Regions from separate parts of the Streptomyces sp. NPDC058664 genome, predicted to be linked through region 3. Evidence: riboswitches for the same ligand, from Rfam matches in the RefSeq annotation. Region 3 holds a riboswitch; each other region holds the start of a gene.
What was found. A riboswitch is a leader RNA that binds a small molecule or an ion and turns the genes downstream of it on or off. The one in region 3 is predicted to bind cobalamin.

Region 1 (4,202 bases), on a different contig from region 3:
CGGCGGGCGCGGCCGGCTTCTTCGCCGTGCCGTACACGATCCTGATCTACCCGCTGATCTTCACCTTCCTGCCGCGCCTCTGGTCGGTCTCGCACAAGCACGGGTACGTCACCACCTCGGACTTCGTGCGCGGCCGCTTCGGCTCCAAGAGCCTGTCCCTCGCGGTGGCGGTCACCGGCATCCTCGCCACCATGCCGTACATCGCGCTCCAGCTCGTCGGCATCCAGGCCGTCCTGGACGTGATGGGCGTCGGCGGCGGCGAGACCACCCACTGGTTCATCAAGGACCTGCCGCTGCTCATCGCCTTCGGCGTCCTCGCGGCGTACACGTACTCCTCGGGCCTGCGCGCCCCCGCGCTCATCGCCTTCGTCAAGGACACCCTGATCTACATCGTCATCGCGGTGGCGATCATCTACATCCCGATCAAGCTGGGCGGCTTCGACGAGATCTTCGCCAAGGCGAGCGAGGCGTACGCGCAGACCAACCCGGCGACCGACAAGCCGCGTGGTTCGGTCGTCCCCGGCGAGGCCGGCCAGTGGACGTACGCGACGCTCGCGCTCGGCTCGGCGCTCGCGCTGTTCATGTACCCGCACTCCATCACGGCGACCCTGTCGTCCCGGAGCCGCGAGGTCATCCGCCGCAACACCACGATCCTGCCGCTGTACTCGCTGATGCTGGGCCTGCTCGCGCTGCTCGGCTTCATGGCGATCGCCGCCGGGATCCAGGTGAAGAACGGGCAGCTCGCCATTCCGCAGCTCTTCGAGACGATGTTCCCCGACTGGTTCGCGGGCGTCGCGTTCGCCGCGATCGGCATCGGCGCGCTCGTCCCGGCGGCGATCATGTCGATCGCCGCGGCCAACCTCTTCACCCGCAACATCTACAAGGACTTCATCAAGAAGGACGCGACCCCGGCGCAGGAGACCAAGGTCTCCAAGCTGGTCTCGCTCCTGGTGAAGGTCGGCGCGCTCGCCTTCGTCCTCACCATGGACAAGACGGTCGCGATCAACTTCCAGCTGCTCGGCGGCATCTGGATCCTGCAGACCTTCCCGGCCCTCGTCGGCGGCCTGTTCACCCGCTGGTTCCACCGCTGGGCGCTGCTCGCCGGCTGGGCCGTCGGCATGGTCTACGGCACGGTCGCCGCGTACGGCGTCGCCAGCCCGACCCAGAAGCACTTCGGCGGCTCCTCCGCCGAGATCCCGGGCATCGGCGAGATCGGCTACATCGGCCTCACCGCCTTCGTCCTGAACGTCGTCGTCACGGTCGTCCTCACCTTCGTCCTCAAGGCCGTCAAGGCTCCCGAGGGCATCGACGAGACGTCCCCGTCCGACTACACGGCGGACGCCGGTGACCCCGGCGTGCAGACCGAGCTGCCGAAGGTCGGCGCCGAGACGCACTGACCGGACGGAACGGCCGCACGCGGGCCCGGGACCTCCACCAGGGGATCCCGGGCCTCTTCGCGTCTCCCTCCGAGGCACACTTCCCTCATGGACTTCACGATCAGGGCAGTACGGCCCGAGGAGTACGAGGCGCTCGGCGAACTCACCGCGAGCATCTACCTGAACGACGGACTGCTGAAGTACGGGGCCCAGGACTCCTATCTGGAGGTGCTCCGGGACACCGCGCGGCGGGCCCGCGAGAGCGAGGTGCTCGTCGCCGAGGACGCCGACGGCCGGCTCGTCGGCGGAGTGACCTTCGCCACCGGCAACACCCCCTGGGCGGACATCGCGGTCGCGGGCGAGGCCGAGTTCCGGATGCTCGCCGTCGCCCGGGAGGCCCGCGGCCGGGGCGTCGGCGAGGCCCTCGTACGGACCTGCGTCGAGCGCGCGCGAGCCCTGCCCGGGTGCGAGCGGATCGTGCTCTCCACGGACACGACGATGGTCGCCGCGCACCGGATGTACGACCGCCTCGGCTTCGTCCGCACCCCGCACCGGGACTGGTCGCCGATCCGCGACCATCTTCTGCTCACCTACGCCCTGGAGTTCTGAGCCGAGGGGCGACACAACATGTGGGGGGTGCCACGAGCGGCGCCCCCCACATGTATGCTCAACCTCGCTGTCGACGCAGGGGAATCCGGCGCGAATCCGGAACTGTCCCGCAACGGTGTGCTTCATACGGATACGACGTTTTCGTACGAGGTGAGTCCGAGGACCTGCCGACAGCGCACCCGGTCCGTCCGTTCCGGGTGCCACTGACGTCCGGGCCTCGCGGAGTGGGCCGGTGGAAGCGTCGCGTCCGGCGTTACGGATGCCCGTCTGCCCGCCTTCCCCCGCCGCGGCCCCGAGCCGAGCGAGGGAGAGCCCCCACGTGACCATCGCGCCCGCCGATCCGGCTTCCGCCGAGGTTTCCGCGGTCGAGAGCGACGGCCCCGGGACCGTACTGCTGCGGACCCTGACCGACCTCACCGCCGATCTCCCCGACACCGACCCCGGCAAGGTCGCCGCCGCCGCGCTTCGCGGCCGCAGCGCCGCGTCGGACGAGGCGGAGCTGCGCGAGCTGGCCACCGAGGCGGCCGCCGGCCTGATCGCCGAGGACCCGGCGTACTCCCGGCTCGCCGCCCGGCTCCTGACGATCACCATCGCCGACGAGGCGGCCGGCCAGGGCTCGGTCTCCTTCTCCGCCTCCGTCGCCGTCGGCCACCGCGAGGGCCTGATCGCCGACCGCACCGCCGCGTTCGTCGCCCTGCACGCGGCCCGCCTGGACGCGACGATCGACCCGGCCGGCGACGACCGCTTCGGCTACTTCGGTCTGCGCACCCTCTACTCGCGCTACCTGCTGCGCCACCCGATCACCCGCAAGGTCATCGAGACCCCGCAGCACTTCATGCTGCGCGTCGCCTCCGGTCTGGCCGAGGACGACTCGGTCCGCGCGCTCGACGAGGTGGCCGCGCTGTACGGCCTGATGAGCCGTCTCGACTACCTCCCCTCCTCCCCCACCCTCTTCAACTCCGGCACCCGCCACCCGCAGATGTCCTCCTGCTACCTCCTGGACTCCCCGCAGGACGAGCTGGACTCCATCTACGACCGCTACCACCAGGTGGCGCGCCTCTCGAAGCACGCGGGCGGCATCGGCCTCTCGTACTCCCGCATCCGGGCGCGCGGTTCGCTGATCCGCGGCACCAACGGGCACTCCAACGGCATCGTGCCGTTCCTGAAGACGCTCGACGCCTCCGTCGCCGCCGTGAACCAGGGCGGCCGCCGCAAGGGCGCCGCCGCCGTCTACCTGGAGACCTGGCACGCGGACATCGAGGAGTTCCTCGAACTCCGCGACAACACGGGCGAGGACCAGCGCCGTACGCACAACCTGAACCTGGCGCACTGGATCCCGGACGAGTTCATGCGCCGGGTCAACGCGGACGCCGACTGGTCGCTGTTCTCCCCGGCGGACGTGCCCGAGCTCGTCGACCTGTGGGGCGAGGAGTTCGACGCCGCCTACCGCGCCGCCGAAGCCAAGGGCCTGGCCCGCAAGACCATGCCGGCCCGTGACCTGTACGGCCGGATGATGCGGACCCTGGCCCAGACCGGCAACGGCTGGATGACCTTCAAGGACGCCTCGAACCGGACGGCCAACCAGACCGCCGAGCCCGGCACCGTCGTCCACTCCTCCAACCTGTGCACCGAGATCATCGAGGTCACGAACGACGGCGAGACGGCCGTCTGCAACCTCGGCTCGGTCAACCTCGGCGCCTTCGTGGACCAGGGAGCCGACGGCGGGGACATCGACTGGGAGCGGCTCGACGCCACCGTCCGCACGGCCGTCACCTTCCTCGACCGGGTCGTCGACATCAACTTCTACCCGACCGAGCAGGCGGGCCGCTCCAACGCCCGCTGGCGGCCGGTGGGCCTGGGCGCGATGGGCCTCCAGGACGTCTTCTTCCAGCTGAAGCTGCCGTTCGACTCGGCGGAGGCCCGCGCCCTGTCGACGAAGATCGCCGAGCGCATCATGCTGGCGGCCTACGAGGCCTCCGCCGACCTCGCCGAGCGCAACGGCCCGCTGCCGGCCTGGGACAAGACCCGCACCGCCCGTGGCGTCCTGCACCCCGACCACTACGACGTGGAACTGAACTGGCCGGAGCGCTGGACGGCGCTGCGCGCCCGCATCGCGTCGACCGGCATGCGCAACTCCCTCCTCCTCGCCATCGCGCCGACCGCGACGATCGCCTCGATCGCCGGCGTGTACGAGTGCATCGAGCCGCAGGTCTCCAA
Region 2 (4,202 bases), on a different contig from region 3:
GCACGGCGTGCGTCAGTTCGTCGGTGGTGGCGGCAAGCCGCGGCACGACCTGCTCGCAGGCGAAGCGGAGGACGGCGTGCACCTCGGGGCCGTACGCGGCGGCGACCGTCGCGACCGCGTCCACGGACCAGCCCGCCGCCTCCATCGCCTCGACCAGCTCGCGGGCCTTCGCCTCCGCCTCGTCGGCGGTGGTGCGGGTCGCGGCCGACTCGTCGAGGCCGAGCGCCTCGCGCAGACCGGGCAGGGCCTGCGTGCCGCCCCAGATCTGGCGGGCGCGCAGGATGGAGAGGACCAGGTTGACCCGGGCCTCGCCCTCCGGGGCGCCGCCGAGGACGTGCAGACCGTCGCGGATCTGCGCGTCCTTGACCTCGCACAGCCAGCCGTCGACGTGCAGCAGGAAGTCGTCGAAGCCGTCGTCCTCCGGGCGCTCCTGGAGGCCGAGGTCGTGGTCGAGCTTGGCGGCCTGGATCAGCGTCCAGATCTGGGCGCGGATCGCGGGCAGCTTCGCCGGGTCCATGGAGGAGATCTGCGCGTACTCGTCGAGCAGCTGCTCCAGGCGCGCGATGTCGCCGTACGAGTCGGCGCGGGCCATCGGCGGCACCAGGTGGTCGACGAGGGTCGCGTGGACGCGCCGCTTGGCCTGGGTGCCCTCGCCCGGGTCGTTGACGAGGAAGGGGTAGATCAGCGGGATGTCGCCGAGCGCCGCGTCCGGTCCGCAGGCGGCGGACAGGCCGGCGTTCTTGCCGGGCAGCCACTCCAGGTTGCCGTGCTTGCCCAGGTGGACCATGGCGTCGGCGCCGAAGCCGCCGTCCTCGGCGCGGGCGGCGATCCAGCGGTAGGCGGCGAGGTAGTGGTGGGACGGCGGGAGATCGGGGTCGTGGTAGATCGCGATCGGGTTCTCGCCGAAGCCGCGCGGCGGCTGGATGAGGATCAGCAGGTTCCCGCGCCGCAGGGCGGCGAGGACGATGTCGCCCTCCGGGTTGCGCGAGCGGTCGAGGAACATCTCGCCCGGCGCCGGGCCCCAGTGCTCCTCGACGTGGGTGCGGAGCTCCTCGGGGAGCGTCGCGTACCAGCGCTTGTAGTCGGCGGCCGGGATGCGGACCGGGTTGCGGGCGAGCTGCTCCTCCGTCAGCCAGTCCTGGTCGTGGCCGCCGGCCTCGATGAGCGCGTAGATCAGCTCGTCGCCGTCGCCGGAGACCAGGCCGGGAAGCTCCTCGGCGGGCCCGAAGTCGTACCCCTCGGCGATCAGACGGCGCAGGAGGGAGACGGCGGACGCGGGGGTGTCGAGGCCGACGGCGTTGCCGATGCGGGAGTGCTTCGTCGGGTACGCGGAGAGGACGAGCGCCAGCTTCTTCTCGGCGTTCGGGATGTGGCGGAGCCGGGCGTGCCGTACGGCGATCCCGGCGACGCGGGCCGCGCGCTCGGCGTCGGCCACGTACGCGGGCAGGCCGTCCTCGTCGATCTCCTTGAAGGAGAACGGGACGGTGATGAGCCGCCCGTCGAACTCGGGCACGGCGACCTGACTGGCGGCGTCCAGCGGGGAGAGGCCCTCGTCGTTCTCCTCCCAGGCGGCGCGCGAGCCGGTGAGGCAGAGCGCCTGGAGGATCGGCACGTCGAGCGCGGCGAGCGCCCCCGCGTCCCAGGCCTCCTCGTCGCCGCCGGCCTGCGCCTGGGCGGGCTTGGTGCCGCCGGCGGCGAGGACGGTGGTGACGATGGCGTCGACTCCGCGCAGCTCGGCGAGGAGCTCGTCCTCCGGGGCCCGCAGGGAGGCCACGTACAGCGGGAGGGCCCGCGCGCCGGCGTCCTCGATGGCGTCGCACAGGGCGCCGACGAAGGCGGTGTTCCCGCTCATGTGGTGGGCGCGGTAGTAGAGCACGGCGATGGTCGGGCCGCTGTCGTTCTTCGCGACCCGGTCGAGGGGACCCCAGGTGGGGGCGGCGGCCGGGGCCTCGAAGCCGTGGCCGGTGAGCAGGACGGTGTCGGAGAGGAAGCGGGCCAGCTGCTCCAGGTTCCCGGGGCCGCCGTGCGCGAGATAGGCGTGCGCCTCGGTGGCGACGCCGACGGGGACGGTGGACGTCTCCATCAGCTGCGCGTCGGGCGCCTGTTCGCCGCTGAGGACGACCACGGGCTTTCCGGCGGCGCGGACCGCGTCGAGACCGTCCTCCCAGGAGCGGAGCCCGCCGAGGAGGCGGACGACGACGAGGTCGGCGCCGTCGAGGAGGCCGGGCAGTTCGGCGAGGGGAAGGCGGGCGGGGTTGGCGAAGCGGTACTCCACCGGGCCGCCGGCCGAGGCGGCGTTCGCCGCGCGGGCGCTGAGCAGGTCGGTGTCGGAGTGCGACAGCAGCAGAAGCATGGCGAGCGCAGGCCTTCCTCGGGGTTGTCCGCGCCCCGGGTGGTCGTGTGGACGGCAGGAGTTCCTGACTCACCCGTTCCGTCGTGCCTGGTACGGGCTCACAGTGGCGGGACCGCGCCGGATTCTCACCGGGCTTCCTCCCCGGGGTCCTGGGACCCCATGCCGAACTGCATCCTAGATCGTGGCGCCGAGGGCCGGGGCGGGCCGCCGAGTCGGCCTGATCACACCCGGTGGGCGCCCGGTTCCCCGTGGGTATGCTCGCCGCCATGCCGCCCACCCCACCCACGACGCCCGAACCGGGCGAAGCTCGCATACGGGACCGTGGCGACGCCTGCCCCGGGGCGCTGCGCCTGCACCCCGCCGAGGACGGCCGCCTGGCCCGACTCCGCCTGCCCGCAGGTAGATTGACGTTCCGTCAGGTCGAAGCCCTCGCGACGGCGGCGGAGACGCTCGGCGACGGGCGGGTCAGCATCACCTCGCGCGGCAACGCGGAGCTGCGCGGTCTCGGCGAGGGCTGCGGGGCGGAGCTCGCCGGCCTCCTCGACGAGGCGGGCCTGCTGCCCTCCCCCACCCACGAACGCGTCCGCAACATCGTCGCCTCGCCGACCGCCGGACTCGACGGACTCGGCCACGCGGACGTGCAGTTGTGGGCGCGCGACCTTGACGCCGCGCTGTGCTCCGAGCCCCGGGCGGCGGCGCTTTCCGGCCGTTTCCTGTTCGTCCTGGACGACGGGCGCGGGGACGTGGCCGGGCTCGGCGGCGATGTGAAGTTGATCGCAGACGCGGACGGGACCGCCGTGCTGTGGCCCGGCGGCCGGCAGGTCTTCCGGCTCGCCGCCGCCGACGCCGTCCGCGCCGCCCTCGCCGCCGCCCTCGCGTTCCTCGACGCCGCCGACGCGGCCGGGAACGGCGCCTGGCGGCCCCGTGAACTGCCCGACGCCCACGTCCCGGACTGGGCCGGGGCCCTGGCGCGCGCCGGGATCGCGGCCGAGGCCCTGCCCGTACCGCCGACGCCGTTCTCCCCGCCGCCCGCGCCCGGAGCCCTCGGGGACGGCGGCCTGTACGTCCTCGCGCCGCTCGGCCGGCTGACCGCCGCCCAGCTGCGGGCGCTGCTGCCGGCCGACGAGGTCCGGTTCACACCGTGGCGGGGGGTGGTCGTGGTGGAAACCGGAACAGGGGCCGCCGCGGATCGCCTGGACGCCCTGGAGACGTACGGCCTCATCACCCGCCCCGACGCACCCGGCGCCGGAGTCACCGCCTGCACCGGGCGCCCCGGCTGCGCCAAGTCCCTCGCCGACGTACGTACGGACGCTCTCGCCGCGCCCCCCGGGCCGCTGCCCGTGCACTTCTCCGGGTGCGAGCGGCGCTGCGGACACCCGTACGGCGGCTGGATCGAGGTCCTCGCCACCGGCGAGGACACCTATCTGGTGGACGGCGCGCCCACCTCCCGTACCTCCCTGTCAGAAGCCGTCGCGGCGGCCCGCACCCCCGTCGGCCCCACGCCCCCCACGAGATGAGCGAGAGCGACACGATGTTCGACTACGAGAAGGACGGGGCGGAGATCTACCGCCGGTCCTTTGCCACGATCCGCGCCGAGGCGGACCTCGCGGGCCTGCCCGCCGACGTCGCCCAGGTGGCGGTCCGGATGATCCACGCCTGCGGCATGACCGACCTCGTGCAGGACATCGCCTACTCCCCCGGGGTCGTCGCGAACGCCCGCGCCGCGCTCCGCGCCGGTGCCCCGATCCTCTGTGACGCCCAGATGGTCGCCAGCGGTGTCACCCGCAAGCGGCTGCCCGCCGACAACGAGGTGCTCTGCGCGCTCTCCGACCCGGCCGTCCCCGGCCTC
Region 3 (4,202 bases):
GCGCCGAGCCCCGCGAGCGAACGCCAGGTCGCGGCCCGGGTGGTGTGCCCGAGCCGGGCCGCCTGCGCCTGCCGGATCTTGGACAGCGAGTCGAGGAGCAGGAAGATGATCCGGTACATCACGAGGGCCACGTCCACCACGGGCGCCGGCACCCCGGCCCGGACCAGCCGGGGAAGGACGTCGGAGACCGGCGTGGTGAACGCGAACAGCAGCACCCCGAGCGAGGCCGACGCGGTCCGCAGCAGCAGCTCGACCGCCTGCGCCGGACCGCCCGGGGCGAACGCGACCGCGCCCCGGGCACCGCCCACCTCGAACAGCAGCGGAATCGCACCCGTGACACAGAACCCGAGCGGGACGCGGAACGCCCGCCACAGCGCCCGTCCCGGCACACCGGCCGGGCCGAGCAGCACCCCGAGCGTGACCGCGGCCACGAGCGGCGCGCCCGGCCACGGCGGCAGAGAGACCGCGCACAGGGTCAGACCGAAGCCGAGCAGCGCCTTCTCGGCGGGATGACGGCGGCGCCAGCGACTGCTGTGCGCCGCCGCGTCGATCGGCAGCATCGGCGGCTACGCGCCCGGCTCGCCGGGGCCCCCGGGGGAGCCCCCGTCCGGCGAGGCCTTCCTTTCGGCCGCCACGCTGCCCGTACCGTGAGGGGCCTTCACCCCGGCCGCCTCCGCCAGGGCCGCCCCCTGCCTGCGGCCTCGCCGCAGGCCGAAGTAGTACGCCAGGACGCCGGCACCCAGCGCGGCCTGGAGGGAGAACAGCGCGGACTCGATCTCCCCGGACGGCGGCTCGTACAAGGGGCTGAACCACGGCTCGTAGTCCGGGTGGAGCTCCGTGATCGCGGTCTCCGCCTCCCCGTCCGCCCCCGTGAACGGCTCCTCCTTGTGGTCCCCGAGCCCCAGCGCGAGCGGCAGTACCGCGAGCGCCGCGACGACGAGCAGCAGCAGGGCGTTGATCCTCGCGTTCCGGCTCATCACGCGGTCGCCTCCTTGCGTCGCTCCGCCGTGCGTCCGCCGAGGACACCGAGCCGGGTCAGTTCGCCCTTGCTGGACTGCGTGAGCAACCGCATCACGAGCACGGTGAGCAGGCCCTCGCTGACAGCCAGGGGGAGCTGCGTCACGGCGAAGATCCCGCCGAACTTGGCGAGCGCCCCGGGCACACCGCTGCCCGGGTCCGGGAAGGCGAGCGCCAGCTGCACGCTGGTCACGCAGTACGTGGACAGGTCGGCGACGAACGCGCCGAAGAAGACGGCGACCATCAGCGGCGCACCGAACCGGCGCAGCAGCAGGTACGTCCCGTATCCCGCCCAGGGCCCGACGATCGCCATCGAGAAGACGTTCGCACCGAGCGTGGTCAGCCCGCCGTGGGCGAGCAGCAGGGCCTGGAACAGCAGGGTGATCGTCCCGAGGACCGCCATGATCGGCGGCCGGAACAGGATCGCACCCAGACCCGTACCGGTCGGATGCGAACAACTGCCCGTCACGGACGGCAGCTTGAGCGCCGAGAGGACGAAGGTGAAGGCGCCCGAAGCGCCGAGCAGAAGCGTGGACTCGGGGTTCGACCGTACTTCACGGGTCAGCGCGCGGACCCCGTGGACGACGAACGGCGCGGACGCGACGCCCCAGGCGGCCGCGTGCACAGGGGGTAGGTACCCCTCGGCTATATGCATGGTTGGGAGACCCTCTCCAGCACCTCGTGGATGGACAACGCACCCTGGCCGGTCTCCTGGCTGACGGTCATACGCCCGACTCCGCCTTCCCACACCACGACGGTCTCCCGTCGCGGTCCAGTGGCTTCCCCGAGGGCGTTCCCCGCGGGGGTGGAGCCGGACATCCCGATCACAGTGGCGAGGGCCGCACCGGTACTGCACCGGTTTCCCGTACACCAAGGCGCTGTGACACTAGTGCGTTGACCAGGTACATCACAACACGACGGCCACCCTGTGCGGCTTCTCACTCACTCCGCGCAGTCACTCCTTGCGGTAGGCGTACGCCTCCGAGGCCGCCGCCGTCACCGCGTCGATGTCCCCTCCCGCGCTCGCCGTGACCAGCGCGGCGACCGCGCCCTCGACGAACGGCGCGTCCACCAGACGGGAGCCCTCGGGAAGCTCGTCGCCCTCGGCGAGCAGCGCCTTCACGGTGAGCACCGCGCTCCCCAGATCGACCAGGATCGCCACGCCCGCGCCCCGGTCCACGTCCCTCGCCGCCTGGCGGATCAGCTCGGAACTCGTCCCCAGGCCGCCGTCCGGGGCCCCGCCGGCCGGGAGGACCGGCGCCAGGTCACCGCCGCCGGAAAGCCCCCGGGCCAGCTCGGCCACGGCCGTCGCGACGGCGGCACTGTGCGAGACGAGCACGATGCCGACGCGGGTCCCGGCACTCACGACGCCCCCTCCCCACGGGCGGCCTCGTCGAGCGCGGCGAACAGCAGCGCGGAGGACGTGGCCCCCGGATCCTGGTGCCCCACCGACCGCTCGCCCAGATAACTGGCCCTGCCCTTCCGCGCCCGCAGGGGTACGGTCCCGAGGGCGCCCTCCTCGGCGGCGGCGCGGCCCGCCCCGAACGACGCCCGCAGCCCCTCCACGGCCGGAACGAGCGCGTCCAGCATCGTCTTGTCGCCCACCTGGGCACCGCCCAGCTGCGACACGGCGGCCACTCCGGATCCGAGGGCCTCCGCCAGCTGCTCCCGGCTGATCCGGTCCCCGTCGCCCAGCGCCTTGCCGGTACGGCGCAGCAGCGTGCCGTACAGAGGTCCCGACGCGCCGCCCACGGTGGAGATCAGCTGCCGTCCGGCCGTGGTGAGCACCGCGCCGGGCGTCGCCGGCGGCTCCTTGGCGAGGGTCTCCGAGACGGCGGCGAACCCCCGTTTCAGATTCGCGCCGTGGTCGGCGTCGCCGATGGCCGAGTCAAGCTCGGTGAGCCGGTCCGCCTCGCGGTCGACGGCCTCGGCCACCGCGGCCAGCCACCGCACCAGGAAGTCCGCGCCGAAGGTCTCCGTCATTCCGGTCCCCTCTCCCATCCCTCGTCTCACCTGCCCCAGCGCAGCGCGGGCGTCTGTACGGGCGCGTCCCACAGGCGAAGGAGGTCTTCGTCCACTTCGCACAGGGTCACCGAGCAGCCGGCCATGTCGAGCGAGGTCACGTAGTTCCCGACGAGAGTACGGGCGACCGGCACCCGCCGCTCGCCGAGCACACGCTGCACCTCCGCGTTGAAGCCGTACAGCTCCAGGAGCGGGGTGGCGCCCATCCCGTTCACCAGCGCGATCACCGGCCCGGACGGGCGGAGGTCCTCGACGACGACGTCGACGGCGAAGTCCGCGATCTCCCGGGAGGTCATCATCGGCCGCCGCTCACGCCCCGGTTCGCCGTGGATCCCGATGCCCAACTCCAGTTCGCCCGCGGGGAGATCGAAGGTGGGGCTGCCCTTGGCGGGGGTGGTGCAGGCGCTCAGGGCCACGCCGAAGGACCGGCAGCGCCCGTTGACCCGACGGGCGATCGCCTCCACCCGCTCGAGGGGCGCGCCCTCCTCGGCGGCGGCGCCCGCGATCTTCTCCACGAAGAGCGTGCCGCCGGTCCCTCGCCGGCCGGCGGTGTACAGACTGTCCGTGACGGCGACGTCGTCGTCGACGAGGACCTTGGCGACCTGGATGCCCTCGTCCTCCGCGAGCTCCGCCGCCATCTCGAAGTTGAGCACGTCCCCGGTGTAGTTCTTGACGACGAACAACACCCCGGCCCCACTGTCGACGGCAGCCGCGGCCCGCACCATCTGATCGGGCACCGGGGAGGTGAACACCTCCCCGGGGCACGCGGCCGCCAGCATCCCGGGCCCCACGAACCCTCCGTGCAAGGGCTCGTGCCCGGATCCGCCTCCGGAGACCAGCGCGACCTTCCCCGCCACGGGCGCGTCCCGCCGCACCACGACCCGCTGCTCCACGTCCACGGTGAGCTCGGGATGAGCGGCCGCCATCCCCCGCAGCGCGTCGGCGACGACGGTCTCGGGAACGTTGATGAGCATCCTCATGGATACCTCCGGGTGAGATTGACAGGTAAGCCACTGGACAGGGCTTTTGCAGGTCAGAGCAGGCGCGCCGAATTGTTGATCTTGGCGGTTCATGGCGCTGGAGGGCTGCTTCCAGCGGTACTGATGCTGACTGAACGCTGACTTCCGTGATGGAGTGTCAGGTTTGAGTCGCCAGGACGAGCT
Region 4 (4,202 bases), on a different contig from region 3:
CTCCTTCCCCGTCCACGTCGGCGGACAGCACCCCGGCGTCCCCCTCGGCATCGACCTGCCGACCCTTCACGACACGCTCCGGACGGAGTTCCCCGCGGCCGAGATCACCGTGGCGCGGGGCACCGGCATCGACGACGCGGGGACCGAGGGCATCGCCGAGGCCGTGGCGGCGGCCCGCGGCGCCGACCTCGTCGTCGCGGCGCTCGGCGACCGCGCCGGGCTCTTCGGCCGCGGCACCAGCGGCGAGGGCTGCGACGCGGGATCGCTCACCCTGCCCGGAGCGCAGCAGCGGCTCCTCGACGCGCTCCTCGACACCGGCACACCGGTCGTGACCACGCTGCTGGCCGGACGGCCCTACGCGCTCGGCCGCGCGGCCGACGAGTCCGCCGCCGTCGTCCAGTCCTTCTTCCCCGGCGAGTCGGGAACCGCCGCCATCGCCTCCGTCCTCAGCGGCCGGACCGCCCCCAGCGGCCGACTGCCCGTCAGCGTGCCCCGCGACCCCGGCGCCCAGCCGTCCACCTACCTCGCCGCCCGCCTCGGCCACGCCGGCGACGTCTCCAGCATCGACCCGACACCCGCCTACGGCTTCGGACACGGCCTGACCTACACCACCTTCGCGTGGGACGACCTCGTCGTCGAGAACCCCGAGGCCCCCACCGACGGCACGTTCCACCTCGCCCTCACCGTGCGCAACACCGGCGACCGCGCCGGCAGCGAGCTCGTGCAGCTCTACCTCCACGACCCCGTGGCCTCCGTGGTCCAGCCCCTCCAGCGCCTCATCGGCTACGAACGGCTCGACCTGGCCGCCGGGGAGCAGAAGCGGATCCGGGTGGCCGTCCCCGCCGACCTCGCCTCGTTCACCGGCCGCGACGGGCGGCGCGCGGTGGAACCGGGAGAGCTGGAGCTGCGGCTCAGCGCCTCCAGCACCGAACCACGACTGACCGCCCGGGTGGCCCTCACCGGCCCGGTGCGGTACGTCGACCACCACCGTGCCCTGCACGCCGCGTTCCGGGTCGATCCGCGTACCGGCGACTGACCACGGCGGCCCGGACGGGGCCCGGGCGGCATCACCCGCCCGCGCCGGCCGGCGGGCGAAGAGCGATCCGGCGGGGTAAGAGTCCCCTGAGACGCGAATGCGGCCGGGACGGGCGCGACCTCCCCCTCGGCCGCGTCGCCGGTGACGACGAGGAGGCCGCCGTGGACGGCAGAAGCAATGGGTTCGTGCACTCCTTCAACCGCGCCGGCGGGTACGGGTTCGTCGTTCCCGTGGGCTCCGAGGAGCAGGTCTACTTCAGCGCCGAGGACATCGAGGAGGAGCAGCACCTCTCCGAAGGGCAGCAGGTCTCCTTCGTCCTGGTCCTCGGCGAGGGCCGTTTCGAGGCGAAGGAACTGCGCGTCTGACGCCCCGCCGGCACGACCGTGCCACCGGCGGCGCCCCCGGGCGGGGGAGCGGGCCGGTGGTACTGTGCCGAGGCCAGTCGCACCTTTGTACGCACCCGGACGGGTACGTGCACGGGTCAGGGAATCCGGTGCGAGACCGGAACTGACGCGCAGCGGTGAGGGCGACGGGCGGAGCATCGGCCACTGGGCGGCACGACGGGCCCGGGAAGGCGCTCCGTCCGGCTGACCCCGAGTCCGAAGACCTGCTGGCGGCCCCGGCGGCACGCCGTCGTCCGGGGAGCACCGTACGACAGGCTCCGCGTATGAGCCGTGGCCGCAGAGGAAGTCCCCGTGCCCTTCGCACACCCCGCCCGCTCCGCCGCCCTGTTCCTGGCCGGCGCCCTGCTCCTGACCGTGACCGGATGCGGCGGCGGATCCGCCGCACGGCCCACGGAGAACACGGTGAACACGACCGGGGGCCCGCGCCAGGGGTACCCCGTGACGATCGACGACAACTGCGGCCGCCGGGTCACGGTCGACCGGCCTCCGCGGCGGGCCGTCGCCCTCGACCAGGGGTCGGCGGAGATCATGCTCTCCCTCGGCCTGGCCGACCGCATGGCGGGCACCGCCACCTGGACGGACCCGGTGCTCGAGGGACTCGAGAAGGAGAACGCGAAGGTACCGCGCCTCGCCGACCGCTACCCCTCCTTCGAGAAGGTGCTCGACGCCGAGCCCGACTTCGCCGCCGCCTCCTTCGCGTACACCCTCGGCAAGGGCGGGGTGGCTCCCCGCGAGCGGTTCGAGGAGCTCGGCGTCCCCACCTACCTCTCGCCCACCGACTGCGTCGGCAAGGACAACAGCGGCGACGGCGACGGAGTCCGCATCCGGCCCCTGACCATGGACACCGTGTACGGCGAGATACGCGACCTGGCCCGGGTGTTCGCTGTCCCGGAGCGCGGCGAGAAGCTCGTCGCGGAACTGAAGTCCCGTGTGGCGAAGGCGACTTCAGACGGAGATTTCACGGACGCCACGGTCCTCTACTGGTTCTCCGACGCCGAAGCGCCCTACATGGCGGGCTGTTGCGGCGCCCCCGGCATCGTCACCGACGCCCTCGGTGCGAAGAACGTCTTCGACGACACGCGCGCGGAGTGGCCGCAGGTCAACTGGGAGACGGTCGCCGACCGCGACCCCGACGTCCTCGTCATCGGCGACCTGACCCGCCGTTCGCAGTCGGCCGAGAGCGCCGCGAAGAAGATCGAGTTCCTGGAGTCCGACCCGGTCACCCGGAACATGACGGCGGTACGGAAGAAGCGGTACGTCCTGCTCAGCGGCCAGGCCATGAACCCCACCGTCCGCACCGTCGAGGGCGTCGAGAAGGTGGCGGCGGCCCTCCGCTCGTACGGCCTCGCGAAGTGACGGCGCTCCCGCCCGGCGAGACCGACGTTCGACCCGACGGGTCCGTCGTTCCGTCCGGCGTCCTGCGCGGAGGGGGTGTCGCACGCGGAGGGGGCGCGGCGCTGTTGTGGACGGTGACCGGGCTCGCCGTCCTGGCCGCTTCGGTGGCCGTCGCGATCACCATCGGTCCCGCGGACATCGGCGTCGGCGACGTGTGGGCCGTGGTCGCCGCCCACCTCGGCGGGGAGGTCCCGGAGGTCTCGCCGATCCGGGACGGCATCGTGTGGGAGCTGCGGCTGCCCCGTACCCTCCTCGCCGCCGTCTGCGGAGCCGGACTCGCGGTCTGCGGCGCGGTGATGCAGTCGCTGCTGCGCAACCCGCTCGCCGACCCCTTCGTGCTCGGGGTCTCCTCCGGCGCCTCGACCGGCGCGGTCGCGGTCGTCGTCCTCGGCGTCGGCGGAGGCGTCCTCTCCGTCACCGGAGGGGCGTTCCTCGGCGCGGTGCTCTCCTTCGCGCTCGTCCTGCTGCTCAGCCACACCCTCGGCGGTTCGACGGACCGGGTGGTGCTCGCGGGCGTCGCCGCGATGCAGCTCTTCTCCGCCCTCACCTCCTTCGTCGTGATGACGGCGGCGGACGCCGAGACCACACGGGGCGTGCTCTTCTGGCTGCTCGGCTCGCTCGGCGGGGCCGGCTGGAGCGACGTGGGGGTGTGCGGGGCGGTGCTCGCGGCGGCCCTGCTGGTGTGCGGCGGGCACGCGCGGACCCTGGACGCGTTCGCGTTCGGCGAGGACGCCGCCGCCGCGCTGGGGGTCGCCGTCACCCGCACGAGGCTCGTCCTGCTGTGCGTCACCGCCCTCCTGACGGCCGCGCTGGTCTCCGCCGCCGGAGCGATCGGCTTCGTCGGCCTCGTCCTGCCGCACGCCGCCCGGGCCCTGGCGGGCCCCGGGCACGCGCGGCTGCTGCCGGTCACCGCCCTGGCCGGGGCGGTGTTCCTGGTCTGGGCCGACACGCTCGCCCGCACGGTCCTCGACCCCCAGGAGGTGCCGGTGGGCGTGGTGACCTCGCTGATCGGCGTCCCGGCCTTCGTCCTCGTCCTGTACCGCACCAGGAGCTCCCGATGACCGCGGGCCCGACTCCGACCGCTCCGATTCCGAGCCCGAGCCTCGGACTCCGCGCCGACCGGGTCTCGCGCACCGCGGGCGGCACCCTCGTCCTCGACGGGGTCAGCGTCACCCTCACGCCCGGCACCGTCACCGGCCTCCTCGGGCCCAACGGCTCGGGGAAGTCGACCCTCCTGCGCCTCCTCGCGGGCGTCCTCGCCCCCGACTCCGGGGTCGTCACCCTCGACGGCGACCCGCTGGCCGGGCTCGGCCGCCGGACGGTCGCCCGGCGCCTCGCCACGGTCGAGCAGCAGGCCGACACGCAGA

Region 1: another riboswitch for cobalamin. It lies ahead of ACFWUY_RS29275 (ribonucleoside-diphosphate reductase subunit alpha); the one in region 3 lies ahead of ACFWUY_RS06760 (energy-coupling factor ABC transporter permease).
Region 2: another riboswitch for cobalamin. It lies ahead of cobN (cobaltochelatase subunit CobN); the one in region 3 lies ahead of ACFWUY_RS06760 (energy-coupling factor ABC transporter permease).
Region 4: another riboswitch for cobalamin. It lies ahead of ACFWUY_RS15855 (ABC transporter substrate-binding protein); the one in region 3 lies ahead of ACFWUY_RS06760 (energy-coupling factor ABC transporter permease).

The regions. Positions count from the first base shown of each region.
Region 1 is NZ_JBHXRW010000043.1:64,554-68,755, reverse strand. It holds gene mctP (monocarboxylate uptake permease MctP) at 1-1,397, shown strand, start outside; gene ACFWUY_RS29280 (GNAT family N-acetyltransferase) at 1,485-1,985, shown strand; cobalamin riboswitch at 2,034-2,172, shown strand; gene ACFWUY_RS29275 (ribonucleoside-diphosphate reductase subunit alpha) at 2,305-4,202, shown strand, end outside.
Region 2 is NZ_JBHXRW010000012.1:30,052-34,253, forward strand. It holds gene cobN (cobaltochelatase subunit CobN) at 1-2,353, opposite strand, end outside; cobalamin riboswitch at 2,393-2,521, opposite strand; gene cobG (precorrin-3B synthase) at 2,608-3,870, shown strand; gene ACFWUY_RS12485 (precorrin-8X methylmutase) at 3,867-4,202, shown strand, end outside.
Region 3 is NZ_JBHXRW010000005.1:220,462-224,663, forward strand. It holds gene cbiQ (cobalt ECF transporter T component CbiQ) at 1-560, opposite strand, end outside; gene ACFWUY_RS06755 (energy-coupling factor ABC transporter substrate-binding protein) at 567-977, opposite strand; gene ACFWUY_RS06760 (energy-coupling factor ABC transporter permease) at 977-1,672, opposite strand; cobalamin riboswitch at 1,701-1,935, opposite strand; gene ACFWUY_RS06765 (PTS-dependent dihydroxyacetone kinase phosphotransferase subunit DhaM) at 1,973-2,383, opposite strand; gene dhaL (dihydroxyacetone kinase subunit DhaL) at 2,380-3,000, opposite strand; gene dhaK (dihydroxyacetone kinase subunit DhaK) at 3,027-4,019, opposite strand.
Region 4 is NZ_JBHXRW010000016.1:137,229-141,430, reverse strand. It holds gene ACFWUY_RS15865 (beta-glucosidase) at 1-1,036, shown strand, start outside; gene ACFWUY_RS15860 (cold-shock protein) at 1,198-1,401, shown strand; cobalamin riboswitch at 1,520-1,645, shown strand; gene ACFWUY_RS15855 (ABC transporter substrate-binding protein) at 1,732-2,796, shown strand; gene ACFWUY_RS15850 (FecCD family ABC transporter permease) at 2,859-3,896, shown strand; gene ACFWUY_RS15845 (ABC transporter ATP-binding protein) at 3,893-4,202, shown strand, end outside.